DNA from 2 places in the Cronobacter condimenti 1330 genome. Region 2 is predicted to be linked to the other one. Evidence: predicted binding sites of a transcription regulator. Region 2 holds the regulator's gene; the other holds the start of a gene.
The links. The regulator PurR, encoded in region 2, represses purine synthesis genes. The targets are predictions, from matches to a motif close to CANGCAAACGTTTGCNTG.
Positions count from the first base shown of each region.

Region 1: a site for PurR is predicted at 12,152-12,169, ahead of pyrD (quinone-dependent dihydroorotate dehydrogenase). Genes of this name have one in related genera too.

Region 1 is NZ_CP012264.1:1,570,579-1,585,844, reverse strand. Features, by position in the region: gene AFK62_RS07205 (AAA family ATPase) at 1-545, shown strand, start outside; gene fabA (bifunctional 3-hydroxydecanoyl-ACP dehydratase/trans-2-decenoyl-ACP isomerase) at 614-1,132, shown strand; gene rmf (ribosome modulation factor) at 1,204-1,371, opposite strand; gene pqiC (membrane integrity-associated transporter subunit PqiC) at 1,627-2,190, opposite strand; gene pqiB (intermembrane transport protein PqiB) at 2,187-3,827, opposite strand; gene pqiA (membrane integrity-associated transporter subunit PqiA) at 3,817-5,085, opposite strand; gene AFK62_RS07180 (ABC transporter ATP-binding protein) at 5,102-7,006, opposite strand; gene rlmKL (bifunctional 23S rRNA (guanine(2069)-N(7))-methyltransferase RlmK/23S rRNA (guanine(2445)-N(2))-methyltransferase RlmL) at 7,013-9,130, opposite strand; gene AFK62_RS07170 (YcbX family protein) at 9,232-10,338, shown strand; gene zapC (cell division protein ZapC) at 10,335-10,880, opposite strand; gene pyrD (quinone-dependent dihydroorotate dehydrogenase) at 11,047-12,057, opposite strand; gene ssuE (NADPH-dependent FMN reductase) at 12,293-12,880, shown strand; gene AFK62_RS07150 (sulfonate ABC transporter substrate-binding protein) at 12,873-13,844, shown strand; gene ssuD (FMNH2-dependent alkanesulfonate monooxygenase) at 13,841-14,986, shown strand; gene ssuC (aliphatic sulfonate ABC transporter permease SsuC) at 14,996-15,266, shown strand, end outside.
Region 2 is NZ_CP012264.1:1,940,424-1,955,689, forward strand. Features, by position in the region: gene AFK62_RS08905 (PTS sugar transporter subunit IIC) at 1-758, opposite strand, end outside; gene cfa (cyclopropane fatty acyl phospholipid synthase) at 953-2,101, opposite strand; gene punC (purine nucleoside transporter PunC) at 2,401-3,564, opposite strand; gene punR (DNA-binding transcriptional activator PunR) at 3,676-4,590, shown strand; gene purR (HTH-type transcriptional repressor PurR) at 4,609-5,634, opposite strand; gene cydH (cytochrome bd-I oxidase subunit CydH) at 5,927-6,016, shown strand; gene AFK62_RS08930 (MFS transporter) at 6,281-7,447, shown strand; gene AFK62_RS08935 (C40 family peptidase) at 7,526-8,353, opposite strand; gene AFK62_RS08940 (Grx4 family monothiol glutaredoxin) at 8,699-9,046, shown strand; gene rnt (ribonuclease T) at 9,128-9,796, opposite strand; gene gloA (lactoylglutathione lyase) at 9,892-10,299, opposite strand; gene nemA (alkene reductase) at 10,391-11,488, opposite strand; gene AFK62_RS08960 (TetR/AcrR family transcriptional regulator) at 11,561-12,142, opposite strand; gene eptA (phosphoethanolamine transferase EptA) at 12,207-13,835, opposite strand; gene AFK62_RS08970 (DUF1289 domain-containing protein) at 14,040-14,279, shown strand; gene AFK62_RS08975 (aldo/keto reductase) at 14,333-15,229, shown strand.

The DNA of each region.
Region 1 (15,266 bases), 370 kb from region 2:
TGCAGGCGTTTCTGATGGCCGAACTGGATCTTGAGCAACAGATGCCCTTTTCCGCATCGTTGACGTTCGAACAGTCCTACAGCGAAGTGGATGGCGACAGTGCGTCGATGGCCGAGCTGTGCGCGCTTATCAGTGCTCTCTCGAACGCGCCGCTTAATCAGCAGATCGCAATCACCGGCTCGGTCGATCAGTTTGGTCGCGCGCAGCCGGTCGGCGGGCTTAACGAAAAAATCGAAGGCTTTTTTACCGTCTGTCAGGCTCGTGGCTTAACGGGCAAACAGGGCGTGATTATCCCTTGCGCTAACGTGCGTCATTTATCGCTTAGCCAGGAGATCCTGGACGCGGTCGATCAGGGGCAATTTTCTATCTGGGCCATTGATGATGTCACAGATGCGCTACCCTTATTAACCACGCTTCCGTGGGATGGCGAAGGTCAGACGACATTACTTGGGGTTATCGGCGAGCGTATCGCACAGGCGACGCAGCAGGATATCCGCCAGCGTCCGTGGCCGTTACGGTGGATGAACTGGTTTAACCACAACTGATCGGACTTGTTCAGCGTACACGTGTTAGCTAACCTGCGGGCTTCACTAAAATAAGGCATACAGAGAACATGGTAGACAAACGCGAATCCTATACGAAAGAAGACCTTCTTGCCTCCGGGCGCGGCGAGCTGTTTGGCGCGAAAGGCCCGCAGTTGCCGGCTCCCAACATGTTAATGATGGACCGCGTCGTGAAAATGACCGAAACCGGCGGTAACTTTGATAAGGGTTACGTGGAAGCGGAACTGGATATCCATCCTGACATGTGGTTCTTTGGCTGCCATTTTATCGGCGATCCCGTGATGCCGGGCTGCCTCGGACTTGATGCTATGTGGCAACTGGTCGGCTTCTATTTAGGCTGGCTTGGCGGCGAAGGTAAAGGCCGTGCGCTGGGCGTTGGTGAAGTGAAATTTACGGGCCAGATTCTGCCGACCGCGAAAAAAGTCACCTACCGTATTCACTTCAAACGTGTAGTGAACCGTCGTCTGGTCATGGGTATCGCTGATGGCGAAGTGCTGGTGGACGGCAAACAGATTTATACTGCAACTGACCTGAAAGTAGGTCTGTTCCAGGACACCTCTGTATTCTGATAGCCTGACAGACAGGCTTTCAAAAAGGCGAAACCTCCGCAATGCGGAGGTTTCTTTTTAAAGAGACAAGCTCAAGCAATCTGAGCCCTGTCCTCCATGGCTTCTCGCCAGCCTCCGAGCCAGTAAGACCTTTGATTCAAGGTCTGGTAAGGACACATTTCTTTTGAGCGTCCGGTAATACCGGCCTGATAACCACGATGATGTGCCCGTTCCAGGCGATCTCGTTTTTGTCTCTTCATGCCTCGTTTCCCTCATTTCAGGTCTGGTGGAAAAGAAAACAGTGATTACATTTTGCGCAATCACCCTTTACGAATACCCGCAAACCTGAAGAACGTCAATGCGCAACATTCACGCCAATGTCATATTTGTGAGCTACTTTGGATAACATTTATACAAAAAACGAGGGCGCGATGAGGTTATCTGACTGGCATAAAAGAGAAAGCCGCCGCCCTCTTTAAGAAGAAGACGACGGCTTTGCGCGTCATACAATTTTTTTATGGCTGACGTGCAATCTCATCCGCAATGCTTTTCGCCTGCTGCTGCCAGGCCTGCGCCAGCGTTTTCACCATTGCGTCATAACCATCCTGCTGCTGCTTCAGCTCAGTGTAAAAAGGCCGCTTGATGAGCTGCCCGTTATGTTTGAGTAGCCACTCTCCGCTGACAATGACACGTCCGTCATAGCGTCCGTGAAAGCCCGTCACGTTGACGTTGAGCGTATCCTGTTCCGCGCCAAGGGGCTGGGCGGAAACCACCCACCCCGGCAGCGTCGCACTCAGATTTGTCACGAGCGTATTGCGCAATTGCTGATCCAGCGGGCTCGCCCATAAATTCTGGCTGGCAATCACATACTGCACATCCGTAGTCTGATAGACCACGCCATTGCCCGCCAGATAATCGGGCACTGCGACCTGCTCTATCCACAGCAGGTGCTGACTGTTCATCGGTACGTTGTGCGCCACAGGCGCTGTAGACGCCGGGAGCTGATACCAGGTCGTTTGCTCCGTGCTGCTACAGGCGCTCAGCAACGCGACGACGATTAACGGGAGCCATTTTTTCATTCTTTTGCCCTCTTCGGCTGCGGATCCTTTTTCTCTTTTGATTCGAATACCAGCGCGTTGCTCTTCTCGTTAAGCGTACGCAGCACCGGCTGAAGCTCGCGCAGCACCTGATCCAGACGCTGCATATCCGCCACCATCTTGTTATAGGCCGCAGAGCCTGGCTGGAAGCCCTGCATACTACGATTCAGTTCGCGCAGCGTTTTCTGCATATCCGCTGGCAAATCCTGCGCCGACTGACTGGAGGTCAACTGGTTCAGGTTATCAAGCGTGGTCTGCAGACGGCGCATGGTGCGCTGGCTTTCCGAAAGCGTATTAGTTGCCTGTTCAATCATTGGATTGAGCGGCAGATTATTAATCTTATCAAGCGTATCCATCAGGCGCTGCTGGATCTGAGCCAGTCCACTGCTCACGGTTGGAATGACTGGATAGCCATTAAAACTATTCATATCTTCAACCGGCGGTGCTTTCGGGTAAAAATCGAGGTCAACGAATAACTGGCCAGTTACCAGGTTGCCGGTTTTCAGTGTCGCCCGCAGGCCTCTTTTCATCAGATCATGCATATGACTGGCGATGTCCGGATCCTCGCCAATCTGATTTGCCAGACGTTCAGGTTCAATGCGCACCAGCACCGGAATACGGTAATCGGTATTCACCGCCTGACGCAGGCCCGGCACGAAGAACGGCACCTGCGCAACCGTCCCAAGACGGATGCCGCGGAATTCAACAGGCGCCCCTGGCTGTAACCCACGGATGGTATCTTTGAAGAACATCAGGTAATCGATATGTTCGGTGTAAAGCGATTCCTGGATGCTGCGCTGATCGTCATAAAGCGTAAAGGCGGTTTTCTCAGCAACCGGCTGCCCCAGCTCCCAGCCATCCGGGATATCAAAACTGACGCCGCCGCTAAAGAGTGTGCTGAGCGACCCCATCTCGACCCGCATACCGGATGAGCTGAGATCGACTGCAATCCCACTGTCTTTCCAGAAGCGTACGTTACTTGTCACCAGACGATCGTTTGGCGCGTTGATAAAGAGCTGATAGCTGATAGTGCGTTTTTGCGGGTCGAACGTACTGGTTTCAACCGAACCGACGCGATAACCACGAAACAATACGGGATCGCCTGGATTAAGCTGACCAGCTTTATTACTGTCGAGGAGCACGCGGATCCCTTTAGCATCCGGCGGTGCGAGCGGCGGCGAATCAAGCAGTTTATAGGATTCCGGCGCGCTACCTTTTGAGCCTGGTTGCAACTCAATGTAGGAGCCAGAAAGCAGCGTATTCAGGCCTGTCACCCCTTCACGGCCGATTTGTGGCTTCACCACCCAGAAGACGGAATCTTCATAGAGCAGTTTTTCCATGCCAGGGTTCATGCGTGCTTTGATCTCAACGTGATGCAGATCGTCTGTTAACACGGCGCTTTCCACTACACCGACATCCACGCTGCGGCTTTTGATGGTGGTCTTGCCCCCCTCAATACCTTCCGCATTCGTGGTCATCAGCGTCACGACCGGCCCCTGGTGACTGTAGTGATAAAACAGGATCCAGGCGCCGATAAGCGCGGTAATAATCGGGAAGATCCAGACTGGCGACCAGTTTTTCACCTTCTTAATCTTCGCTTCCCCGCGTTTATTTTCCATGTTCGGGTAACTCCTCATAACTTGAATCAGGCTCGCGGTCCCACGAGAGACGCGGGTCGAAGGTCATTGCGGCGAACATGGTGATTATCACCACCATAGCAAACATCACCGCGCCCCAGGCCGGGTAAATATTCATCAGCGCGCCCATGCGCACCAGCGCAGACAGCACCGCAATCACAAAGACATCGATCATCGACCAGCGGCCAACGAACTCCACCACCTCATACATCAGATGCATACGCTCGCGCTCCTGGCGACCGTAGCCTTTGGCATCAAGGCATAGCCAGCCAAGCGCTATCATTTTTAGCGTCGGCACCATAATACTGGCGATGAAAATCACCAGCGCGACCGGATAAGACCCCTCATTCCAGATAAGGATCACGCCTGCGATAATCGTGGACGGCATTCTGTCGCCCAGCAAATCGGTGATCATAATAGGCAGCAGGTTGGCAGGCAGATAGAGCATGATGGCGCAAACCAACAGTGCGACTGTCCACTGAAGGCTATTTTTGCGTCGGACATACCCATGCGTATGGCATCGCGGGCAGCGGCCTTCAGTGCCTGGCAGAATAGCCGTGCAGCACGGGCACGCGCGCAATCCCTGACGAATGCCCGACATACCCACTTTCATCGGCTGGGCGAGCTGCGGCATAGGCGCGATATCGTCCCAGAGCCAGCGGCGGTCCACGCACTGAAACGCCCGCAGCTGAAGCAGGCAAAACAGGCACCACGGGATAAAGCTGCTGCCAATGCCGATATCGCCATAGGCGATCAGTTTCACAAAACTGACTAACACGCCCGCGAGGAAAATCTCCGCCATACCCCAGGCGCGTAGCTGGAAGAGGACACGCGCCATGGCGAGTTTGAGCCGCGGCGACAGCGTAATGCGATTAACGAGCAAAATAATAGTGACAAGACAAAACGCTGGCACAAACTGAACAAAGAGCATGAACAGGGTGCCGAGGCTGCCGTAGTTTTCACTGAACAGGACGCGGGGGATTTCAAGCAGCGTCACTTCGCTACTGACACCCGCCGCTTCCATATTGACGAACGGAAAGAGATTCGAGAGTAACAGCATGAACAGCGCCGCCAGCGCATAGGCGGTAGGCCGCTGACGCGGTGCGGCCCATTCGACGGTCAGCGTCGTGTCACAGCGGGGACATTGCGCCTTTTCCCCCGGCGCGAGCGCCGGGAGCTTAACCAGAAGGTCGCATTGCGGGCAGAGCATATGCTCGCTCGCGTGATGACGTTCATGCATGCGGGTTCCTGAATAATCAGCCGTTTTTGAGAGACTCAAGATACTCCCAGCGCTCGAACGCTTCTTCCAGCGCGGCTTCAGCGGCGCTGAGCTGCGCCAGCACGTCCTGTGTCACGTCATGAGGCTGGTTAAAGAACGCCGCGTCGCTGACTTTCGTCTGTAACGCTTCAAGCTCTGCCTCCAGCGTTTCAAGCCGGGCGGGGAGCTGCTCCAGTTCGCGCTGCAAGTTATAGCTTAGTTTGTTGCTGCCTCGTTTGACAGTTTCTGCCTTCGCGTCCGCGACGGCCTCCGCCTTTTTGGCGGTGGATTGCAGCACAGCGCGCGATGAGGCCTGCTGACCGCGAGCATCATGATAACCGCCGACATACCGGCCGATCCGCCCTTCGCCTTCAAAAATCCAGCATTCGGTCACGGTGTTATCTACAAACTGACGGTCGTGGCTCACCAGCAGTACAGTGCCCTGATAGCTGTCGATGAGCTCTTCCAGCAGCTCTAGCGTTTCTACGTCAAGGTCATTGGTCGGTTCATCGAGGATCAGCAGGTTGCTGGGCTTAAGGAACAACCGTGCCAGCAGCAGACGGTTACGTTCACCGCCGGAGAGCGCACGCACTGGCGTCATGGCGCGTTTTGGATGGAACAGGAAGTCCTGCAGGTAACCCAGCACATGGCGCGGCTTGCCGTTCACCATCACTTCCTGTTTACCTTCGGCGAGGTTATCCATCACCGTGCGTTCCGGATCCAGCTCTGCGCGGTGCTGGTCGAAATACGCCACCTCAAGCTTGGTGCCGCAATGTACGCGCCCGCTGTCAGCCTTAAGCTGGCCGAGCATGAGTTTGAGCAGCGTCGTTTTACCGCAGCCGTTTGGCCCCACCAGCGCGATTTTATCGCCGCGCTGCACCTGTGCAGAGAAATCCTTAACCAGCACTTTATCGCCGAGACGATAATTCACATCCTCAAGCTCAAAGACAATTTTGCCGGAGCGGGTCGCCTCTTCTACCTGCATCTTCGCGCTGCCCATCACTTCACGGCGCTCGCCACGCTCGCGGCGCATCGCCTTAAGCGCACGTACGCGGCCTTCGTTACGGGTGCGGCGCGCCTTAATCCCCTGACGGATCCACACTTCTTCCTGCGCAAGCTTGCGGTCGAACTCGGCATTCTGTAGCTCTTCGACGCGCAGCGCCTCTTCCTTTGCGAGCAGATATTTATCGTAATCGCCAGGGTAAGAAACCAGTTTACCGCGATCGAGATCGACGATGCGGGTCGCCATATTGCGAATAAAGGAACGGTCATGCGAAATAAACACGATGCTGCCGGAGAACGATTTAAGGAACGTTTCCAGCCAGTCGATCGTTTCGATATCCAGATGGTTGGTTGGTTCATCAAGCAACAGCACGCGCGGCGCGCTCACCAGCGCGCGGCCCAGCGCGGCTTTACGCAGCCAGCCGCCGGAAAGGGACGCGAGCGGCGTATCAGCGTCCAGCTCCAGTTGCGCCAGTACTTCCGTGATGCGGTTTTCCAGCTGCCACAGATCATGATGCTCCAGCATCTCCTGCACCTGCGCCAGCTCTGAGAGGTTTTTATCGCTCGGGTCGGTCATCACCAGATGGGAAATCTGATGGTAGCGCTTGAGGTATTCAGCCTGCTCGGCCACGCCTTCCGCGACGAAGTCATAGACGCTACCTGCAACGTTACGCGGCGGATCCTGCTGCAGACGCGCCACGACCAGATCCTGCTCATAGATCAGGCGACCGTCATCCAGAGGCAGTTCGTGATTGAGAATTTTCATCAGGGTCGATTTACCCGCCCCGTTGCGACCAACCAGGCACACACGCTCATTTTCTTCGATATGCAGTTCGGCATTATCGAGCAGAGGCGCGTCGCTAAAAGAGAGCCAGGCGCCATGCATACTGATTAACGACATAATTCTTTAGTCCTTGGTCTGGTGGGTTACGAGCCAGCAGTTATGGATCTGGCGGTTGCGCGCGAAGTCCTGAGAGAGCGTTTTTTGTGTGATGTCTTGCGCTTTCAGGCCCAGGGCGGCAAGCCCTTCGTGATCCATACGGAACCCACGCTTGTTGTTGGAAAACATAATCGTCCCGTCGCGACGCAACAGGCGTTTAAGATCTTTCATCAGACGCAGATGATCGCGCTGCACGTCGAAGGTCTCTTCCATACGTTTGGAGTTTGAGAACGTCGGCGGATCGATAAAGATCAAATCAAACTGTTCGTCGCTTTCGCTAAGCCAGTTCAGACAGTCTGCCTGAATCAGGCGATGCGCACGGCCGCTCAGACCGTTAAGGCGCAGGTTACGTTCAGCCCACTCCAGATAAGTGCGAGACATATCCACCGTTGTGGTGGAGCGCGCGCCGCCCAAGCCGGCATGAACGCTGGCGCTGCCGGTGTACGAGAAGAGGTTAAGGAAATCTTTACCTTTGCTCATCTGGCCCAGCATACGACGCGCGATGCGGTGGTCGAGAAACAGTCCGGTGTCGAGATAATCCGTCAGGTTAACCAGCAGGCGTGCGTTAAATTCCTGCACTTCCATGAACTCGCCCTTCTGGGCCAGTTTCTCGTACTGATTTTTGCCTTTCTGGCGCTCGCGGGTTTTCAGCACCAGCTTATTAGGCGCAAGCCCCAGCACTGAAAGCGTGGCGGCGATAACGTCAAACAGACGCTGGCGCGCTTTTTCCGGCTCAATGGTCTTCGGCGGCGCATATTCCTGAATGACTACCCACTCTGCGTAGCGGTCTACTGCGACGTTATAGTCCGGCAGGTCGGCATCATACAGGCGATAGCAGGCAATCCCTTCCTGTTTGGCCCACTTCTCCAGCTTCTTCAGATTTTTACGCAGGCGGTTAGCGTAATCCTCTGCAATTTGGGCGGGTGCTGCGCCCGGCTGAGTCGGGGCCAGGCGGTAGTTCTTCTGCACGCAATCGAGCGGGCCGTTTTTCGCTTTGAACTGACGATCGGCACGCAATTGCAGACAGCTTAGCAGTTCCGGCGAAGCGCTAAACAGCGACAGATTCCAGCCGCCGAACTGGTTTTTCATAATACGACCGAGCAGGCTGTGCAGCGCAATCAGCGCCGGTTCGCTCTCCAGACGCTCGCCATACGGCGGGTTACTGATGACGGTACCACCAGGCCCTTCCGGCAGCGGATTGGTCAGGTGGGCCACATCCTGCGCCGTAAACGTAATAATGTCGGCAAGACCTGCGCGACGGGCGTTTGTGCGGGCGCGCTCAATCACGCGCGGATCGTTATCAGAGCCGTAAAAGCGGGTGGCGTAATCGGCAAGACCGCGACGTGCGCGAACCTGCGCCTCGGTTTTCACTTCTTTCCAGACGCTCTCATCATGCTGGGCCCAGCCGTAAAAACCCCAGTGGGTGCGATGCAGGCCTGGTGCGCGATCGGTTGCGATCATCGCCGCTTCAATGAGGAGCGTGCCGGAGCCGCACATCGGATCCAGCAGCGGCGTGCCAGGTTCCCAACCAGAGCGCATCACAATCGCCGCCGCCAGGTTTTCTTTAATTGGCGCCTGTCCGGTGCGATCGCGGTAGCCGCGCTGGTGCAAGCCTTCGCCGCTAAGGTCGATGGCAATACTGGCGGTATCTTTATTCAGCCAGACGTTAATGCGCAGATCCGGCTGCTCGCGGTCAACGCTCGGGCGCGGCAGGTTTTTACGGGTGAACGCGTCGACGATAGCGTCTTTGACCTTCATCGCGCCGTACTGGCTGTTGCGAATAGTGTCGTTAAGGCCGCTGAAATGAACCGCGAATGTGGCGTCAGGCGCGAAAATGCTCGTCCAGTCGATAGCCTGAACGCCCAGATAGAGATCCAGATCGCTGTAAACCCCGCATTCGCCAAGCGGCAGCAGGATACGTGACGCCAGGCGACTCCACATCAGGCTTTGATAAACCAGAGCCGCATCGCCCTGAAAATGCACGCCACCCTGAACAACCTGGCACTCTTGCGCGCCCAGGTTTTCCAGTTCAGTTTTTAACAGCTCTTCGAGCCCACGCGCCGTACTGGCAAACAAAGCTTTCATATCGTCACTTCAGTAAAAAGAAAATTGTGGCGCATTATAGCCAATCCGCCACGCATGTCATAAAGTTGCCCTTCTATTTCTTAGCCGGGAGGGCGCACGCCATGGTTTTATCGCAGCTTTTTATTCATCCGGTGAAATCAATGCGTGGGTTGCAGGTCTCTCACGCGCTGGCAGACGTCAGCGGCCTGGCAGGTGACCGCGCCTTCATGGTGACGGAAACCGATGGCACCTTTATTACCGCACGTCAGCATCCGCAGATGGTGCTCTTTACGCCTGCCCTGTTACCGGAAGGTCTGCACCTTACCGCACCGGATGGCAGCAGCGCCGCCATTCGTTTCGTCGATTTTCAGCCCACTCCCGCGCCGACTGAAGTCTGGGGAAATCATTTTACGGCACGCATTGCGCCGCCCGAAATTAACCAGTGGCTGAGCACTTTTTTTAGTCGTGACGTGCAGTTGCGCTGGGTGGGGCCGTCGCTTACGCGCCGCGTAAAACACCATCCTGGCGTGCCGCTCGGTTTCGCTGACGGTTTTCCTTATTTACTGGCCAACGAGGCTTCCCTGCGTGATCTGCAAAAGCGCTGCCCCGCAGGCGTTGCCATGAATCAGTTTCGCCCTAATCTGGTTGTCACCGGCGTTGAGGCCTGGGCGGAAGATACCTGGAAAGTTATCCGCATCGGCGAGGTGATCTTTGATGTTGCCAAGCCGTGCAGCCGCTGCATTTTCACAACGGTCAGCCCCGAGCGCGGACGCAAACACCCCAGCGGCGAGCCGCTGGCGACGCTGCAAAAATTCCGTACAGCGCTTGATAACGGCGACGTTGATTTCGGCCAGAACCTGATTGCGCGTAACAGTGGCGTCATCCGCGCGGGCGATCGCGTTGAAGTGCTGGCGACAGGCCCGGCGCGTCTCTACGGCGCAGGCGTGGTCGAAGAGCGCGCAGCGCCCGCCGCCACGCTCGCCGCGCAGGTCGCTATTGAATGGGAAGGAAAACCGTTTATTGGCAACAACCAGCAGGTCGTACTGGAGCAGCTTGAACAACAAGGCATTCGTATACCGTATTCCTGCCGCGCCGGTATTTGCGGCAGTTGCCGCGTGACGTTACTGGAAGGTGAAGTGACGCCGCTTAAGAAAAGCGCGCTGGGCGATGACGGGACGTTTTTAAGCTGTAGCTGCGTACCGGCGGGTGCGGTGAGGCTCGCCCGTTAAACGGCCTGATCAAGGCTCAGCTGCGGCGCGCACGCCAGCGGTTTGAGCCTGTCATTCATAATCTTTATAGCATCCCCTAACTGCATCGCGCGTCCCGCGAGCGTTAACGATGGCTGCGCCAGCAGGCACAACGTTGCGTTATCGCCAGGTTCCACCACCAGCAAACTGACAGCTTCGCCGCTGTCGCTAAGCCACACACAGGCGGCATCGCCACAGCCAGGCAACCATTCAGCCTCTTCGTGGGCTAAAAAGTGCCAGCTTTTCGGCATCTGGGGTTTGAGAAAACGGATAGCAACGAGCGCATTGAGCACCAGTTCAGCGCGCTGCTCGGCGGAGAGAGGAAGGTCACGGCATTTTTCGTCGAAGGAAAACCAGAGGGCAGCGTCATCGACGCAGAATCCAGCAGGGTCGAACGCATCAGGCGTCAACATTTTGCGTGCGAAACGCGAGCGAAACAGCATGCCGTTGGCGAGATCGAGCATCATTCGGTCGTGCTCTTCATCATAATACCATCGCCAGTTATCATCCGGCTTTATACGCATTGTTATCCCCCTACCGCTCTGAAACTCAAAAATATTTCCCTTATTTTGCCGCTTCGTTTATTCCCTCATTAATCTAAGACTATGACGTTTAAATTAGCAACAACCGCGGAATATAAAACAACCAGGGCTGAAAATAAAGCCCTGGTGCTCTTAGATAAGGAAATGCTTAAAGATGGGTCACAATTTCTTTAACGAGCGGGGGGCCTTTGAAAATAAAGCCGGAATAGATCTGAATAAGCGAAGCGCCAGCGGCCATTTTTTCGCGCGCGGCGATGACAGAATCAATGCCCCCCACACCGATAATCGGCAGGCGGCCTTTTAATTCCTGGCTTAAAAGTCGAATGATTTCCGTACTTTTTAATTGCAACGGACGCCCGCTTAAACCACCGGTTTCATCGCAATGTTTCATGCCCTGTACCAGGCTGCGATCGAGCGTGGTATTGGTCGCAATAACGCCATCAATGTGATGACGTACCAGACTGTCGGCAACCTGGATCAATTCATCGACAGAAAGATCGGGCGCGATCTTCACCGCCACAGGGACATATTTATGATGCTTTTGAGCAAGGATCTGTTGCTGATTTTTAATCGCAGCGAGAAGATCATCCAGTGCTTCGCCATATTGCAGTGAGCGCAAACCTGGCGTATTTGGTGAAGAGATATTAATCGCGATATAACCGGCGTAAGGAAAAACCTTTTCCATACAGATCAGATAGTCATCCTTTCCCTGCTCGACCGGCGTATCTTTATTTTTGCCGATATTAATGCCGAGCACGCCGTCAAAATGCGCTTTTTTGACGTTCTCAACCAGGTTATCCACGCCGAGGTTATTAAAGCCCATACGGTTAATTAGCCCCTCCGCCGCTACCAGGCGGAACAGCCGCGGCTTGTCGTTGCCAGGCTGCGGGCGCGGCGTCACGGTGCCGATTTCAAGGGAGCCGAAACCCAGCGCGCCAAGCGCGTCGATGCATTCCCCATTCTTGTCGAGGCCCGCAGCAAGACCCAGCGGATTTTTAAATGTCAGTCCCATGCAGGTGACCGGTTTGGACGGCACTTTCTGGCGCAGCAGCGCCTCAAGCGGCGTACCGGTGACGCGGCGCATTTGCTGGAAGGTAAATTCGTGAGCGCGCTCTGGGTCGAGCTGGAAAAGGGCTTTTCGAACGAAGGGGTAGTACATGAACTCTCCTGGATTCCCGGTGTGCAAACCGGGGCGCTATTATCTGCGATCCGCTTCACAAAGGGAATTGACCTGCGGCAAAAAAGCGCCGTTGAACGCAAACGTTTTCTTTTTTAACCACGATTATGCGATTTCCGGCAAAGCATCCCCGAAATTTTTAGTTTCTCCCCCCGCCTCCCTCTGCCACTATCTCGTCATATTGTTATTAATGTTAAATATAAACAAACTTTTGGTTATAAGGAGGTGGTATGCAGTTATTACTCTGGCGGGAAGCCCGCGCTTCCCGTCGCGATCCAGCGCCCTGCTTTCCTGGCTTGCTAATGAACTGACCCGGCTCGACGTGGAGGTTTGCCACTGGCATATCCACAATTTCGCCGCCGAAGATTTGCTCTATGCCCGTTTCGACAGTCCGGCGCTATTGACCCTGATTGAGCAGCTCCAGCAGGCGGATGGCGTCATTATTGCCACGCCGGTTTACAAAGCCTCGTTTTCTGGCGCGCTGAAAACGCTGCTTGATCTTCTGCCTGAACGGGCGCTTGAGAAAAAAGTCGTGCTGCCGCTCGCAACAGGCGGATCGGTCGGGCATTTACTGGCGCTCGATTACGCCCTCAAGCCTGTGCTCAATGCGCTGAAAGCGCAGGAGATCCTCCACGGCGTCTTCGCCGACGATAGCCAGGTGCTTGATTACCACCATCAGCCGCGCTTTTCGCCGCTGCTGCAAACCCGTCTCGATGACGCACTGGAAAGTTTCTGGCAGGCCCTGACGCGCCGCCATCTGGCGACCCCTGCGCCACATTTCACAAGGAGAACGTTACATGCTTAATTTTTTGCGCCGTCACGCCGTGACGCTACTGGCCGCAGGCCTGACACTCTTTGTCACCGCCGCGCAGGCCGCCCCGCCGCAGCCGGAGGCCTTACGCATCGGCTATCAGAAAGGCTCAGTGAGCATGGTGCTCGCCAAAAGCCACCAGTTGCTGGAGAAACGCTATCCGAACACGCGCATCAGTTGGGTGGAATTCCCGGCAGGCCCACAACTGCTGGAAGCGCTCAATGTAGGCAGCATTGATCTTGGCAGCACCGGTGATATCCCGCCTATTTTCGCCCAGGCGGCAGGCGCGGATCTGGTCTACATCGGCAGCGAGCCGCCGAAGCCTAAAGCAGAAGTGCTGCTGGTAGCAGAGAACAGCCCGATCAAAACGGTGGCCGATCTCAAAGGCCATAAGGTGGCGTTTCAGAAAGGCTCCAGCTCCCACAACTTACTGCTGCGTGCGTTGCAAAAAGCCGGGCTGAGCTTCAGCGATATTCAGCCCGTATACCTGACCCCGGCCGATGCGCGCGCCGCGTTCACGCAGGGCAATGTCGATGCCTGGGCTATCTGGGATCCGTACTACTCTGCCGCGCTTCGTCAGGGTGGCGTGCGTGTGCTGACCGATGGCACCGATCTCAATCTCACTGGTTCGTTCTATCTTGCCGCACGCCCTTATGCGCAGAAGTATGGGCAATTTCTGACAGGCGTACTGGACAGCTTCAGCGAAGCGGACGCCCTGACGCGCAGCCAGCGCGCCGCGAGCGTCACACTCTTTGCCAAAAGCATTGGTCTGCCGGAGCCGGTTATTGCGCTCTATTTTGATCACCGGCCGCCGACCCGTATTACGCCTGTTAATGAAGAGACGGCCGTGCGCCAGCAACACACCGCCGATCTGTTTTACGACAACCATTTAGTCCCTAAAAAAGTCGACATCCGCAGCCGCATCTGGGCGGGCGCAACCGAAGGAGAGAAATCATGAGTCTGAATCTGTTCTGGTTTTTACCGACCCACGGCGATGGGCATTATCTCGGCAGCGATGCGGGCGCTCGTCCGGTGGACCACGGCTATTTACAGCAGATAGCCCAGGCCGCGGACCGTCTGGGATTCACCGGCGTGCTGATCCCAACCGGACGCTCCTGCGAGGACGCCTGGCTGGTCGCCGCCTCGATGATTCCGGTGACGCAGCGACTGAAGTTTCTGGTGGCCCTGCGCCCGTCGGTCGTCTCACCGACCGTGGCAGCGCGCCAGGCCGCAACGCTCGACCGGCTTTCCAATGGCCGTGCCCTGTTTAACCTGGTGACAGGCAGCGATCCGCAGGAGCTGGCGGGCGATGGCGTTTTCCTCGATCACACTGCGCGCTATGAGGCTTCAGCCGAATTTACCCGTGTCTGGCGACGCCTGCTGGAAGGCGAGAAAGTCGATTTTGATGGCAAGCATATTAAGGTGCGTGGTGCCCAGTTGCTTTTCCCGCCAGTACAGCAGCCGCGCCCGCCACTCTATTTCGGCGGATCGTCTGATGTCGCGCAGGATCTCGCTGCCGAGCAGGTAGATCTCTATCTCACCTGGGGCGAGCCGCCTGAACTCGTGAAAGAAAAAATCGCCCAGGTTCGCGCCAAAGCGGCGGCGCACGGACGTACGGTGCGCTTTGGCATCCGTCTGCATGTGATTGTCCGCGAAACGAATGACGAGGCGTGGCAGGCCGCCGACCGGCTGATTGCGCATCTGGATGACGAGACGATAGCGAAAGCCCAGACGGCGTTTGCGCGTCAGGATTCGGTCGGCCAGCAGCGCATGGCAGCGCTGCACGGCGGGCGTCGCGACCAGCTTGAAATTAGCCCTAACCTTTGGGCGGGCGTGGGCCTGGTACGCGGCGGCGCGGGAACGGCGCTGGTGGGCGATGGCCCAACGGTGGCGGCGCGGATCAATGAATACGCGGCACTCGGCATCGACAGCTTTATTCTCTCCGGCTATCCGCATCTTGAAGAGGCGTACCGGGTGGGCGAGCTGCTGTTCCCGCATCTGGACGTCACCATCCCCGAAGTGCCCCAGCCGCGTACGCTCGCGGCGCAGGGCGAGGCGGTGGCCAACGAATTTATTCCGCGCCGCGTGGCGCAGAGTTAAGGAGGCCACATGGCAAGCGCTTCGCAAAAATGGCTCGAGCGCGCCGCGCCGTGGGTGGTGCCAGTGGGCGTAATAGCCTTCTGGCAGCTCGCCTCACAAACGGGCTGGCTCTCAACACGCATCCTGACGTCGCCACAGAGCGTGGTGGAAACCTTCTGGCGGCTGATGGCAAGCGGCGAGCTCTGGCAACATCTGGCTATCAGCAGCTGGCGCGCAATGGTGGGCTTTACCATCGGCGGGCTGATTGGGCTCACGCTTGGGCTTATCAGCGGCCTGTCGC
Region 2 (15,266 bases):
CCCGTAACGATAAGCGCGCCATGAATACCGGCAAACCAGAGAATTTGGCAGATTAAAACGGAAATCAGGATCGCCGGCAGCGAGTCGGAGGCGGCTACCAGCGGTGAGAGCAGGTGCATAATCGCTTCCGGCAGGATCATGCCGGTGGTGGATTCGATAATCAGGTTGAGCGGATGCAGCGTAAAGACAATCACCACCACCGGGATCAGGATTTCAAACGAACGCGCCACGCCCGTTGGCACCTCTTTCGGCAGGCGAATCGTAATGTTGTGACGCTTCAGGAACGCATACATTTCACTTGCGTAAATGGCTGTAATCAGCGCGGTGAAAATGCCCTGACCGGAGAAATATTGTGTAGAAATAGTGCCGTCTTTATAAGGGGCAGCGACCAGCAGAAACGCCATAAATGCCAGCAGGCCAGTCATGATCGGGTCAAGCTTGTAGTGCTTGCCAAGGCTTGCGCCAATCCCGACCGAGATAAAAAACGTCATCACACCCATGCTTAAATTGAACGGCAGCATCAGCTGTTCACGATATTTCAGCGAGAGATCGAGCCAGGCGCGGCAGAAGCCGATTTGGGTGTCCGGCGAGAAGGGCGGAAAGATAAACACCAGCAGAAACGAACCGATAATCATAAACGGCAGGGCGGCAAGGAAACCGTCCCTGATCGCCACGACATGACGCTGCGAACCCATCGCGCCCGCCAGCGGCGTAATTTTGTTTTCAATAACATGGACCATACTCTGGTACAGACTCATGAGGCGTTTCCTTTATCAGGCAGGGGGAATGGCGCTCAGTGTGAAACAAAATGGAAACCGGTTTCCATGCATCTGTTGCTTGATTGTTGGCGGGATCACTTTTATTGAAGGAAACGTCGTGAAAGCGTGAGAAGTGTCACAAAGCGCGGAAACGACAGTGGCAAAAAGCCCCCGGCGTGCGCCGGGGTTAATGCTTATCGGGCAACGCGCAGGCCGTTTTCGACGCCGCGGCTGAACACCACCTGCCAGAGCTGAATATCCCGCGCACGGAATGCGCCTGCACAGGCATTAAGGTAGTAAGTGAACATGCGTTTAAAGCGTTCAGAATAGTTATCGGCGATATCAGGCCAGGCAGCCAGAAAACGCGCGTACCACGCCATCAGCGTTTTGTCGTAGTCAGCGCCGAAATTGTGCCAGTCTTCCATCACAAAATGCGGCTCGCTGGCGGCGGCAATCTGGCGCGCCGACGGCAGGCAACCGTTCGGGAAGATATACTTATCAATCCACGGGTCGACATTATTGTCGGTCTTACGCGAACCGATGGTATGCAGTAAAAACAGCCCGTCAGGCTTCAGGTTGCGGTCAGCGACGTCAAAGTAAGTGGCGTAGTTTTTCGGCCCGACGTGCTCGAACATGCCCACCGACACAATACGGTCAAACTGCGCATCAAGATCGCGGTAATCCTGCAAAAGGATAGTTACGTCCAGCCTCTCACAGCGGTCCTGTGCCATTTTTTGCTGCTCGGCGGAAATGGTCACGCCGGTGACCGAAACGCCATAATGGCGCGCCGCGAACGCTGCCAGCCCGCCCCAGCCGCAGCCGATATCCAGCAGTGTCATGCCGGGTTTTAATTCCAGTTTTTCGCAAATAAGTTTCAGCTTCGCCTGCTGGGCGTCCACCAGGTTATCCGCCTCTTTCCAGTAGCCGCACGAATACTGCATGTAGGGATCAAGCATGCGGCTGAAGAGGTCATTACCAAGATCGTAATGCTCTTTACCGACAATCCAGGCGCGCTTTTTCGATTGCAGATTAAACAGGCGGGCGCCCAGAATGCGCAGCGTATCTTTAAGGTGATGGGGCAGCTGGTCTTCAAGCCCGGCGCGCAGCACTTTTGTGAAGAACAGGTCGAGGCGCTCGCATTCCCACCAGCCGTCCATATAGCTTTCGCCAAGCCCGAGTGAGCCTTCCTGTAAAACTCGCTTAAAAAAATCAGGGTTTTTCACCTGGATATCGGAAGGCGCAGCGCCGTTAACGGCGATCCCGGCCCGGCTGAGCAGTTCAGATGCGATGCGATACCAGTGGTTGTCCGGTATGCTGATTTCTTCTATACACGATGAACTCATAGCTTCTCCATCACTACTGTGATCAGAACCTTCAAAGAGCGTAGTCGCAATTTTCGGTGTGTGAGAAATATCACGGAAAGGTCCGTGAGCCTGATATCCGACGTAGAACAGAGGAAGGGGATGACCCTTGCCAGAAATGTCATTCCAAACAAAAACGGGAGCCAGCGGCTCCCGTTACTACATAATATTTATGGTAATTATCAAAGAGCCGCGAACCAGTATAGGCCTCGCTTTTCGATGATTCAACCGTTGATGGTTAGCAAGCTAATAACAAAAAATGCATATTATCGCTCGCCTGATTACCCCTGCGCGACGCGGCCTCCGCGCAGGTACCAGCCAAGCCACGCCAGCAGTACCGTTGACAGCATCACGCTGGTGGTGGAAAGCAGCGGCGTTGCCACAAGCCAGGAGACCACCAGACTCGCCACAAAACACAAGCCCAGTTGCAGCGTATTTTGCAGCGCCGCGGCGCGCCCGGTCGCCTGCGGGAATGGCAGCAGCGCCGCGGCCACCACAATAGGATAAATTGCGCCATTTGCCATCGCCATCAGGCAGAAGGGGATTAAGAGCGTGGTAAGCGTCACCGTGTCGCTTAACCCCACAAGCCAGGTCGCGACAACGCTCAGCGCGTAGCCCACCAGCAGCCAGGGCAGAAGTTTTTCTCCCTGCCATTTTTGCAGCGCGCTGCGACAACCGTAGCCGCCCACCATAAATGCAATTGTTTGCGGCACATAGCTCAGACCAATCACGGCCGGGCTGTACCCCATTTCGTGAAGGATAAACGGCGAGCCGGTGAGCCACGCAAAAAAGCTGGCGGAGCAGGCAGCATAGATAAGCACATTGCCGCTGTAAGCTTTAGAGCGCAGCAGCATGCCAAAGCTCAGCGGTACACCGTCGTGGTTGCCCTGCGGCGCGCCCGCAGGCAGACGCAGCGCCGGGATCATTAACACCAGCGTAATCGCAAACAGCACGACGAAAATCGCCTGCCAGTCAAAATGGTTCAGGATCCAACTGCCAAGCAGCGGTGCCAGTGCCGGAGAAAGTCCGACCAGCGGCATAATGGTGGCGAAGATACGGCGTGCCTGTTGGGCCGGGTAGCGGTCGGTCACCAGCGCCTGCCAGCTTACCGCCGCCGAGCAAACACCGACAGCCTGAAGGAATCGCAGCGCCAGCAGGGCGCCTGCGCTCTGCACCCATACGGTGCCAAGACAGCCTATGGCGAAAATCCCAAGTCCTGCCAGCAGCACAGGACGGCGGCCAAAGCGGTCAGAGAGTGGGCCCCAGACTAATTGCGCGAGCGCGAAGCCCGCAAGGAACAGGCTTAGGGAGGCGCTGATGGCCGAAGGTGCAGTGTGGAGATCCGCTTCGATGGCGGCGAACGCCGGCAGATACATATCGGTCGCCAGAAAACCAAGCACACTCAGCCCGGCGAGCCAGCAAAGAAATCCTTTTGTAGGTCGCATAACGTTAACTCACTTCTTAATACGCGAAAGAGCCAGGAGTGTACGGAGTGCAATCCGGCTTGTGAAACGCTAATATTTGCCGTTTCCGTTCAAATTTTTTGCAGGCAGAAAATGTGGTCCGAATATTCTCTTGAAGTGGTGGACGCCGTGGCGCGCAACGGCAGCTTCAGCGCGGCGGCGGCAGAACTTCACCGCGTGCCTTCTGCGGTCAGCTATACGGTACGTCAGCTCGAAGAGTGGCTCGCGGTAGCGCTCTTTGAGCGTCGGCACCGCGATGTGGTCCTGACGCCTGCGGGCAGCTGGTTTTTGCGTGAAGGACGTTCTGTTATCAAAAAAATGATGATCACCCGACAACAGTGCCAGCAGATAGCGAACGGCTGGCGCGGCCAGCTTTCCATCGCCGTGGACAATATTGTGCGCCCTGAACGTACCCGCCGTCTGGTACTCGATTTCTACCGACACTTTTCCGATGTGGAGTTACTGGTGTCGCAGGAGGTGTTTAACGGCGTCTGGGATGCCCTGGCCGACGGGCGCGTAGAGCTTGCCATCGGCGCCACGCAGGCTATCCCGGTCGGGGGCGGGCGCTTTGCGTTTCGCGATATGGGGGCGTTGAGCTGGCGCTGCGTGGTGGCGAGCCACCATCCGCTGGCACAACAGGCGGGCGCGTTGACTGACGATCAACTGCGCGATTACCCGTCGCTGGTGCTGGAGGATACCTCGCGCTCGCTGCCCAAACGCATCACCTGGCTTCTGGATAACCAACGGCGCGTGGTGGTGCCGGACTGGTACTGCGCTGCCGACGCGCTTGGCGAGGGGCTCTGTATCGGTATGGTGCCGACGCACTTTGCGAAGCCATGGCTTGATAGTGGGGCGTGGCACGCGCTGACGCTGGACAATCCCTTTCCTGATGCGGCCTGTTGCCTGACGTGGCGCCAGAGTGATGCCTCGCCCGCGCTGCGCTGGTTGCTTGATTATCTGGGGGACAGTGAAACGCTGAACCGGGAGTGGCTGCGGGAGCCTGCGTAAACAGGCTCCCGGCGGGGATTAACGACGATAGTCGCGGAACGGACCGTCCGCCACCGAGCGGCGTTCGATAAGGCGTGGATGCACCTCAATGGTCTGTGACTCTTCGCGTTTATTCACGATTCGGTCCAGCAGCATATTAAAGGCGGTCTGGCCCAGCGTCTCTTTTGGCTGATGAATTGTCGTCAGCGCCGGGCTAAAGAAGCGGGCGTTACGCACATTATCGTAGCCGATAATGGAAATATCCTGCGGCACGCGCAGCCCCATTTCATCCGCGGCGCAAATCGCGCCCATTGCCATGATATCACCGCCGCAGAAGACGGCTGTCGGGCGCTGCGGCTGCGAGAGGATCTGCTGCATCGCGCGGTAGCCGGATTCTGGCTCAAAATCGCCCTGCACAATCCAGTTTTCCGGCACGTTAATAGCTGCTTCTTCCAGTGCTTTCATAAAGCCGGAGAAACGTCCCACGCCGGTGTTGCGCTCAAGCTGGCCCGGGATCACGCCGATATCGCGATGCCCGCGCTCAATGAGATAACGACCCGCGAGATAACCGCCCTGAAAAGCGTTATCGATAACCGAGTCGGTGAAGTCCGCTTTGGCTTCGCCCCAGTCCATTACCACCATCGGAATGTGACGATACTCTTCAAGCGTTGCCAGCAGTGGCTCCGGGTATTCCGAGCACATCACCAGCAGGCCGTCCACACGCTTTTGCGCCATCATCGACAGGTACGCCCGCTGCTTTTCCAGATTGTTATGCGCGTTGCCAAGGATAAGCGTATAGCCTTTCGCAAAGCAGCTGTTTTCAACGGCTTCGATAATTTCTGCGAAATAGGGCGCTTCGCTGCTGGTCGCGAGTAGCCCGATAGATTTGGTGTGGTTCACCTTCAGGCTGCGCGCCACGGCGCTTGGCGAATAGTGTAATTCTTTAATCGCTGCCCATACCGCGTTGCGCGTCTCTTCCGCCACAAAACGGGTTTTGTTAATTACATGTGAGACTGTTGTTGTAGAAACGTTTGCTCGCTTCGCGACGTCTTTAATTGTTGCCATTAATAATTACTCCAGACCCCTGGCTGAGCCCTGTAAAATCACGGGTTAATCGTTTGCCTGTACACACCCCTGTGTGCCACGAGGGGACGTGCGGCATGCCGGGAAACGCGACATTTAGCGTGAGGAGGGGTCGATGGCCGGTACCGAATAAAGTAGCGACGAATTTTGGCTTATCTTTATCGAAAGGGGAAGAGGGAAAACGCATATCTGGTTAAATGTCGCAGGATTTTTCGGCCCGATTATGTAAAAATGCGCTCTACCTGTTTTTTGTGGGGTCTTTGAGGAGAATACCATGAGTACCGATCTGAAATTTTCGCTGGTGACGACTGTTGTTGTGCTGGGTTTAATTGTGGCAGGCGCGTTTACTGCCATCCTGCATTAAGCGTGTCGCGGGAGAACGCGTCCGTTCTCCCGCTCTCTTTATACAATTCCTGCGCTTAACGCACTTTCCTTCGCTGTTGCCTTTCTTTTTCACGTTATTCCCTTATGATTCGCTAATAACACTATTTGCGTAATCTTTAACATATACGCAATAATATTTTGCTGTTTTTGTTACTTATCGATTCGGTCTGAACATGCCATCCTTTCTGCGTCCTGCTGTTACGCCGGTGTATTCGGCGCTGTTGTACAATTTCTGGAGCAATTAATGAAAGTCAATTTCCCGTTACTGGCACTGGCTATTGGTGCTTTTGGCATTGGCACGACCGAATTTTCCCCGATGGGACTGCTGCCGGTGATAGCGAATGGCGTGAATGTGTCGATTCCCGCAGCCGGTATGCTGATAAGCGCCTATGCGGTCGGCGTGATGGTTGGCGCACCGCTTATGACGCTGCTGCTGTCGCATCGCGCCCGACGCAGTGCGCTCATTTTCCTGATGGCGATTTTTACCCTCGGCAATGTGCTCTCGGCCCTGGCACCTGACTACATGACGCTGATGGCGTCGCGCATCCTGACCAGTCTCAATCACGGCGCGTTCTTCGGGCTGGGTTCGGTCGTCGCGGCAAGTGTTGTGCCAAAACAGAAGCAGGCGAGCGCCGTGGCCACCATGTTTATGGGGTTGACTATCGCGAATATCGGTGGCGTTCCCGCCGCGACCTGGCTTGGTGAAACGATAGGCTGGCGTATGTCGTTTCTTGCGACCGCCGGGCTTGGGCTGGTGGCGATGGCGAGCCTCTGGTTCTCCCTGCCCAAAGGCGGCAGCGGCGAGCGTCCGGATGTGAAAAGCGAGCTGACGGTGCTGATGCACCCGCAGGTGGTAAGCGCGCTGCTGACCACGGTGCTTGGCGCCGGCGCGATGTTCACGCTCTATACCTACATCGCGCCGGTGTTGCACCACATCACTGATGCCAGTGCGGCATTCGTGACCGCAATGCTTGTGCTGATAGGCGTCGGGTTTTCCATCGGCAACTATCTGGGGGGCCGCCTCGCGGATCGCTCAGTGAGCGGTACGCTGAAGGGCTTTCTGCTGCTGCTTATCGTTATCATGGCAGCGATCCCCTGGCTTGCGAAAACCGAAATCGGCGCGGCGATCGCCATGGTGGTCTGGGGAGCAGCGACGTTCGCTGTGGTGCCGCCGCTGCAGATGCGCGTGATGCGCGTGGCCAGCGAAGCGCCGGGACTGTCCTCTTCGGTAAATATCGGTGCGTTTAATCTTGGCAACGCGCTGGGTGCGGCGGCGGGTGGTGCGGTCATTCATGCGGGGCTTGGCTACAGCGTGGTGCCGGTCATGGGGGCGCTGATTGCCGCACTTGGCTTACTGCTGGTGCTGCTTTCCAGCCGCCGGGAGGCGCAAACGGCGTGCCGTGTTGAATAATGCCAGCACGTCATAAAAAGCAAAACGGAGAAGGGGGACCTTCTCCGTTTTTTTATGATCACGGTAACGTGAGTGCGGTCAGCGGATCGTACGTGGGGTCATCACGCGGCGGGCGCCGACGTAATGGCGCTGCCAGTAATCTTCGCTCAGTGAGGTTATCTGGATTTCCTGACCGCTGCGCGGTGACTGAATGAATTTGCCGTTACCAACATAAACGCCCACGTGGTCCGCCGTGCCGCGGCCCTGGGTGCGGAAGAACACCAGATCGCCACTTTCCAGCTCGCCGCGGTTCACCGGCGCGGCATCACGCAGGTGATACATTTCGTTCGCCGTGCGCGGGATGCGGAATTTCACCAGATCTTTATAGGCGTACCAGACGAGACCGCTACAGTCGAACCCGGTACGCGGTGAGGTACCGCCCCAGTGATACGGCTTGCCAATCTGGTTCATCAGTTTGTTCATGGCCGTCGTCTGGGCTTTTTTCACGCGCGCTTTATGCGCGTCCGCAATGGTCAGCGGCCCGTTCACACATTTAGTTTTGCGATTTTTGTGGGTCTTAGCGCACGTTTGTGCAGTCAGACGAGAGCTTGCCTGTTTAACGGAAGTGCTGGAAGCGCGACGGGAAGCGGTTTTACTGGCGGTAGAAGAGGATTTGCTGGTGCGTTTCGCGGTGGTGTTTCGCTTCTCGCTGGCGGATTTCGCCGTTTTGGTCTTCGTTGCGTTATTGCTTTTTTTGGCGGTCTGACGGGTTTTTGTGCTGGTTTTCTTTTTCACCGTACTGGCGTGCGCTTTTTGCACCTTTGAGGCGTGCGTCTGCTCCGACGCATGCGCGACAGGCGCAAAAGCCAGTGATGAAGTCATTAACAAAGCACAGAGCGTGAGAGCAAGTTTTGTTTTGCGCGCCACTGAGCATTCCCCTGCATAAAGCCGGCAATCATGCCAACGGATGAATTTTAAGAGCTTGCTGATTCTAATCTAAAGAAATGTCCAAAGTTAAGCAGCAAATCACCTTCGCAGTGCAGTTTCGTTAACCGGCGCAACATTTTTCGCCAGTTACCGCTGCGGTGGAGCGCATTTTAGCGCGCCTCTTCAGGAGAGAATATCGGCAGCGCAAAGAAAAGTGTTATTATTTTCTTCTCTTTCACCACGGCACGGCGCCGGGCTTAAGCGCAAGATTATGCATTTTCGAGACGCTCCGGAGCCGCTACAATGTAAAGCTAACGCCGTAATGACGCTTGAGGAAGTAAGACAATGAGCACTACGCTTGAAAAAATTCAACGCCAGATCGCTGAAAACCCGATTCTGCTGTACATGAAAGGCTCCCCGAAGCTGCCGAGCTGCGGTTTCTCCGCACAGGCTGTACAGGCGCTGTCAGCCTGTGGCGAGCGTTTTGCGTATGTAGATATTCTGCAAAACCCGGATATCCGCGCTGAACTGCCGAAATACGCGAACTGGCCGACCTTCCCGCAGTTGTGGGTTGATGGCGAGCTGGTTGGCGGTTGCGACATCGTGATTGAAATGTATCAGCGCGGCGAACTGCAGCAGCTGATCAAAGAAACCGCGGCGAAGCATCAGTCAGACACCCCGAGCGCAGAGTAATGGCGTAACGGATCCGCGTTTTGTCTCAGACGCGAATAAAAAAGCGGCCTCAGGGCCGCTTTTTTTTGCGCGTCGTTCCGCTTATTCGCCGTCGGCAGGCGTGTTGTCAGACTCAACCATCGGCAACGGCCAGCCGCCCAGGCGTTTCCAGCGATTGACGATTTCACAAAACAGCAGGGCGGTTTGTTCAGTGTCATAAAGCGCCGAGTGGGCCTGTGTGCTGTCAAACACCATACCGGCTGCGATACAGGCTTTCGCCAGTACCGTCTGACCCAGCGCCAGGCCGCTCAGCGCGGCGGTATCGAAGGTCACGAACGGATGAAACGGGTTGCGCTTAAGCGATGCGCGTTCCGCCGCGGCCATCATGAAACTGTGATCGAACGTTGCGTTATGCGCCACCATAATCGCGCGGTTGCAGTTGCTCTCTTTCATACCCTTGCGCACCATTTTAAAAATGGCGTGCAGCGCGTCATATTCGCTGACGGCGCCACGCAGCGGGTTATGCGGATCGATTCCGTTAAATGCCAGCGCTTCCGGCTGGAGGATCGCGCCTTCGAAAGGCTCAACGTGAAAATGTAGCGTTTCATCAGGGGTCAGCCAGCCATCGGCATCCATCTTCAGGGTGATGGCGGCGATTTCCAGCAGCGCATCGGTTTTAGCATTAAAACCGGCGGTTTCCACATCGATGACAACAGGGTAAAAGCCACGAAAACGGTCGGACAGACCGGTCAGTTGAGCGTTATCGGACATCAGCGTCTCTTAAGTTTGGGGAATTAAAGCAGCGCGCATTATGGCAAATTTCACGACGGGATGCAGCAAGGCGGGCAGAACGCCCGCCGGAGGGATCAGTTGCCGAGGCCGCGACCCGCGTCTTTCTCTTCGATAAGCTCGATTTTGTAACCGTCCGGATCTTCTACAAAAGCGATAACCGTGGAGCCGCCTTTGACCGGGCCTGCTTCACGGGTAACGTTGCCGCCGTTATTGCGGATACGCTCGCAGGCTTCTGCGGCATTGTCCACGCTGATGGCGATATGGCCGTAGGCCGTACCCAGCTCATAGCTTTCCACGCCCCAGTTGTAGGTCAGCTCAATGACCACTTCTTCGCTCTCCGGGCCGTAGCCAACGAACGCCAGCGAATATTTATATTCCGGGTTTTCACTGGTGCGCAGCAGTTTCATGCCAAGAACGTTGGTGTAGAAATCGATGGAGCGTTGCAGGTCGCCAACGCGCAGCATGGTGTGAAGTAAGCGCATAAGATCCTCTTAAATAAACGGAATGTGATGAAGCGTCGGTATGAAACCGTATTTTAGTATAGCGGCGGAAGGCCGCCGCTATCAATTTGGATCACAGGGTAGGGTAATCGATGTAGCCTTCCGCGCCGCCACCGTAGAAGGATTCCGGGCGCTGCGGGTTGAGTTCGGCTTTTTTACGCAGACGTTCAACCAAATCGGGGTTGGCAATGTAATCACGACCAAACGCTACCGCATCGATAAGCCCTTTGGCGATAAGCGCTTCGGCTTTCTCACGGGTATACGCGCCCGCGCCGATAATGGCGCCGTCAAAACGCGCGCGCACTTTCTGGCGGAATTCGTCGGTATACGGCACGCCGCCTGCCCAGTCTGGCTCGGACATATGCAGGTATGCGATACCGCGCTTGTTCAGTTCTTCAATCAGATACAGCGCGTCGGCTTCTTCGTTCGGGCCGTTATCGACGTTCTGGAAACTGCCGATTGGCGATACGCGAATGCCGATACGGTCGGCGCTCCACTCTTTGCTCACCGCGTCGACGACCTCGAGCACCAGACGGGCGCGGTTTTCCACGCTGCCACCATACTGATCGGTGCGCTGGTTAGAAGACGGCGACAGGAACTGATGCAGCAGGTAACCGTGGGCGGAATGCAGTTCAACCATATCAAAACCGGCGTCACGGGCGTTGCCGACCGCCTTGCGGAAATCATCGACGATACCCGGGATTTCGTGCGTTTCCAGCGCGCGCGGGGTGCTGGTATCGACGCGGATAGCTTTGCCGTTCTCATCGCGCAGGGAAGTGCGGGTGCCTGAGTTGATAGCCGAAGGGGCGACCGGTGCTTCACCGCCTGGCTGCAGGCTGCTATGAGAGATGCGACCCGTGTGCCAGAGCTGTACGGCGATGCGGCCATCGGCCTCGTGCACCGCGGCGGTGATTTTCTTCCACGCCGCAACTTGCTCGTCGCTGTGCAGGCCCGGGGCGCCGGCATACCCTTTTGCTTGCGCGGAAATCTGGGTAGCTTCGCTGATAATCAGCCCGGCACTGGCGCGCTGGCGGTAATATTCGACCATTATCGCGGTAGGAATGTCGCCCGGCTCGATGCTGCGCAGGCGGGTCAGCGGCGCCATAAATACGCGGTTAGGGGCAGTAATCGCGCCCACATTCAGCGGGGTAAAAAGCTTTTCGTCTTGCATAGTCACTCCTGAGTAGACCGGTCGTCTTGTAACGAGCGAAATAAAAAAGCGCTGCCAGCGGCAGGCGCTTACTTAAAGAATATCGTTGACGTGCGCCAGCGCATTTTCCAGCGGTACACCGCTGCGCGACACTTTGGCCTGCAGGCTGGCACCGAGCCAGAGCACGTATAACACCTGCGCCTGCTGCTGCGCGCTGCCCTTAAACGTTAGCGTACTGGCGTCGCGTCCACGTTCAAGCGCACCTGCCAGCAGACTGATGACCTGCGCTGAGCCTTTATCGAGCGCGTCGCGCATATCTTCAGACAGGTCGCACACTTCCGCACAGAGCTTCACCGTCAGGCAGCCCGTCATTTTGCCGGTCTGGCAATAATGATGCAGCGTCTCTTCAAACCACGCGATAAGCTGCTCGCGCGCCGGGCCTGCCGGGTTGAAATGCGCCTCCAGGCTTGCCTGATACCGGGCGTAATGGCGCTCCAGCATCGCCACGCCAAACGCCTCTTTTGAGCGAAAGTAGTGGTAGAAGGAGCCTTTTGGCACGCCCGCGGTTTTTAACAGTTCGCTTAATCCCATGCCGGTGAAACCGCGTTGCAGGCAGAGCTGCTCACCAGTCGCCAGAAGGTGTTCACGTGTGTCATGTTCAGGTGTTCGGTTCATACGCCTCAATTTAGTAGACCGGTCGGTCTAATGCAAGTCACCTTATCGAAAAGCGCCAGAAACGTTAATTTTTCCGGCAGGCGCTAAGCATATCTTGCTGCGGCTGATAAAGCGAAGTCTGGATGTTCATGATCCCAAGCACGGTCGAGAAGAGATTGTCCTGGGAGACGTCATCGGTCGCCGCACGTTTACTGAGACACTCTGTATCAACGCCGTAGTGTCGCGCATAATCGCCAGACAGCCAGAACACCATTGGAATATGCGTTTGCTGTTCTGGCGCGAGCATATACGGTGTGCCGTGCAGATAAATACCGTTCTCACCCAGCGATTCGCCATGATCCGAGAGATAGACCAGCGCCGTATTCATCGTCGCTTCGCGTTTGCGAAGCGCATCAATCGTCCGGCTCAGGACGCCATCGGTGTACAGCACCGTATTATCGTAGGTGTTGATCAGCGCCTGACGATCGCAGTCCTGGATCTGATTAGTGTCGCAGGTCGGTGTGAAACGACGGAAATTATCCGGGTAGCGGCGGTAATAGGCCGGGCCGTGGCTGCCCATCAGGTGTAGCACAACAACGGAGTCCTGCTTCAGGCCATCCAGCACGTTATCGAAACGATGCAGCAGGGCGTCGTCAAGACAGGAGCCTTCACTACAGACGTCATTGAGCTTCCACTGCGTCATATCGGTATGCGGAATGCGATTGCAGGCGCCTTTACAGCCGCCATCGTTATCGCGCCACAGCACATTAACGCCTGCGTGGGCCAGTACATCCATCAGGCCTTCCTGATGATGCGCCAGCTCGGCGTCATAATGACTGCGCGGCATGCCAGAGAACATACATGGCACCGACACGGCGGTTTCAGTGCCGCAGGAGGTGGCATGCGGCCAGAACACCACACCCTGTTTCTTCAGTTGCGGATTAGTTTCACGCGTATAACCGCCGAGTGAATAATTCTGCTCACGGGAGGCTTCGCCAATCACCAGCACCAGCACGGTTTTCTTCTCTTGCTGACGAATAACCGGCCCTTTTTTCGCATCTTCTCCGATACGTACCAGCGTCTGGTCGCCTGCAAAAAAGCGCGAGTGGGTATATTTCATAATGCCGCTGATATAGTTGGCGGGGGTCACCATCTTGGCGATGTTTTTATTGTTGCGAAACAGCGAGGCGTAGTCCTTATAGAAGAGCGACGCCACGAGAATAATCACAAGCAGGCTCGCCAGAACGCTGACAAGACGGCGCAGGCTCGTCCAGAGCAGGCTGCCGGAGACAATCTCAATACGGCTTAACAAGAACGCGGGCGCGATGCCTGCCACCACAAGCCATAAAATAAGCTGTGGGGTAATCAGCGCGGTCGCCTCTTGCGAGTCCGTCTCGAAAATATTGACCATCATGTTCTGGTCAATTACCGCTCCGTAGGTGTACATGAAAAACGTGCTGGCCGCAGAGCCAACCAGCAGGATGATGAGCACCGGCTTTCGCAGCCACGGCAGGTTAATAATGCTAAAAATGACCAGCCAGGCGCAAAACAGGACCAGAGGCACTGTGGCGGCAAACAGCACGTCGTGAAGATGTTGCGGCGCGATAAGCGCCCAGCAGCGCGTAACAAACAGCGCATTCATTAGCGTGAAGAGCAGGGCGCTAAACAGATTAAAACCCAGATCGCTCAAGCGTAGTTTTTTAATGGTTGCCATCATGGAGACTCCTTTACGATGGCGGCAGTCTACGGCGCAAAGATTAGTGAAACCTTAACCTAAGTGTAACGAAGAGCCTTACAATATCAATCAATGCTCAACGACAAGGCCAATTGCGCGATGCCGCGACGCAACGGCGACCGGACTTGCATCCCGGCGCAGTTCGGGCTTCAATTGTAACTATCATGTTAACCAGGAGCCGTCGTGGCCGAGCAGCTCGAATTTTTCCCCGTCCCCAGCCCCTGTCGCGGTATCTGCCAGTCAGATGAACGCGGCTATTGCCGTGGCTGTATGCGCAGCCGCGATGAGCGCTTTAACTGGCAGAAAATGAACGACGCCCAGAAACAGGAGGTGCTGCGTCTGTGTCACCAGCGCATGCTGCGAAAACTGCGCGCCGGTCGTGCCGAGCCCGACGACGAACCGCAGCAGCCTTCACTGTTTTAATGACACCACTTGCGTATAATTCCCGGCAATTTTCCTTTCTGAGGTAAGTACTTATGGTTGAGCGTATTCTTATGGCGCCCCAGGGGCCGACGTTTTCACGTCTGGTCATGGGTTACTGGCGTTTAATGGAGTGGAATTATTCCCCGCGCGAGCTGGTAGGGTTTATCGAACAACATCTTGAGCTTGGCATCACGACGGTTGACCACGCCGATATTTACGGCGGCTACCAGTGTGAAGCCGCTTTCGGCGAGGCGCTGCGCCTTGCGCCGCACCTGCGTGAGAAAATGGAGATCGTCACTAAATGCGGCATCGCCACGACCGCAAAGCCTGAAAACGTAATTGGGCATTACATTACCGATCGCGCGCATATTTTGCACAGCGCGGAGAATTCACTGCGCTACCTGAATACCGACGTGCTGGATCTGCTCTTGATCCACCGCCCCGACCCGCTGATGGATGCCGATGAAATCGCCGAAGCGTTTCTCGCCCTGCACAAGAGTGGCAAAGTGCGCCACTTCGGTGTGTCTAACTTCACCCCTGCGCAATTTTCGCTGTTACAGTCGCGTTTGCCGTTTACGCTCGCCACGAATCAGGTCGAGATTTCTCCCGTCCACCAGCCGCTGCTGCTGGACGGCACGCTGGATCTGCTCCAGCAGTTACGCATCCGCCCGATGGCCTGGTCCTGTCTTGGCGGTGGACGGCTTTTTCATGACGAAAACGCCGCCCCACTGCGCGCCGAGCTGCAACAGGTCGCAGAAGAGACTGGCGCGCAGACCATTGAACAGGTGGTGTATGCCTGGGTAATGCGGTTACCGTCGCGTCCGCTGCCGATTATCGGCTCCGGTAAAATTGAGCGCGTGAAGAGCGCCCTTGGCGCGCTGTCGCTTGAGCTTACTCGTCAGCAGTGGTTCCGCATTCGCAAAGCTGCGCTCGGTTACGACGTGCCTTAAGACGCCATGTTCCCTCCTTTCCGGTGAAATCCACTGC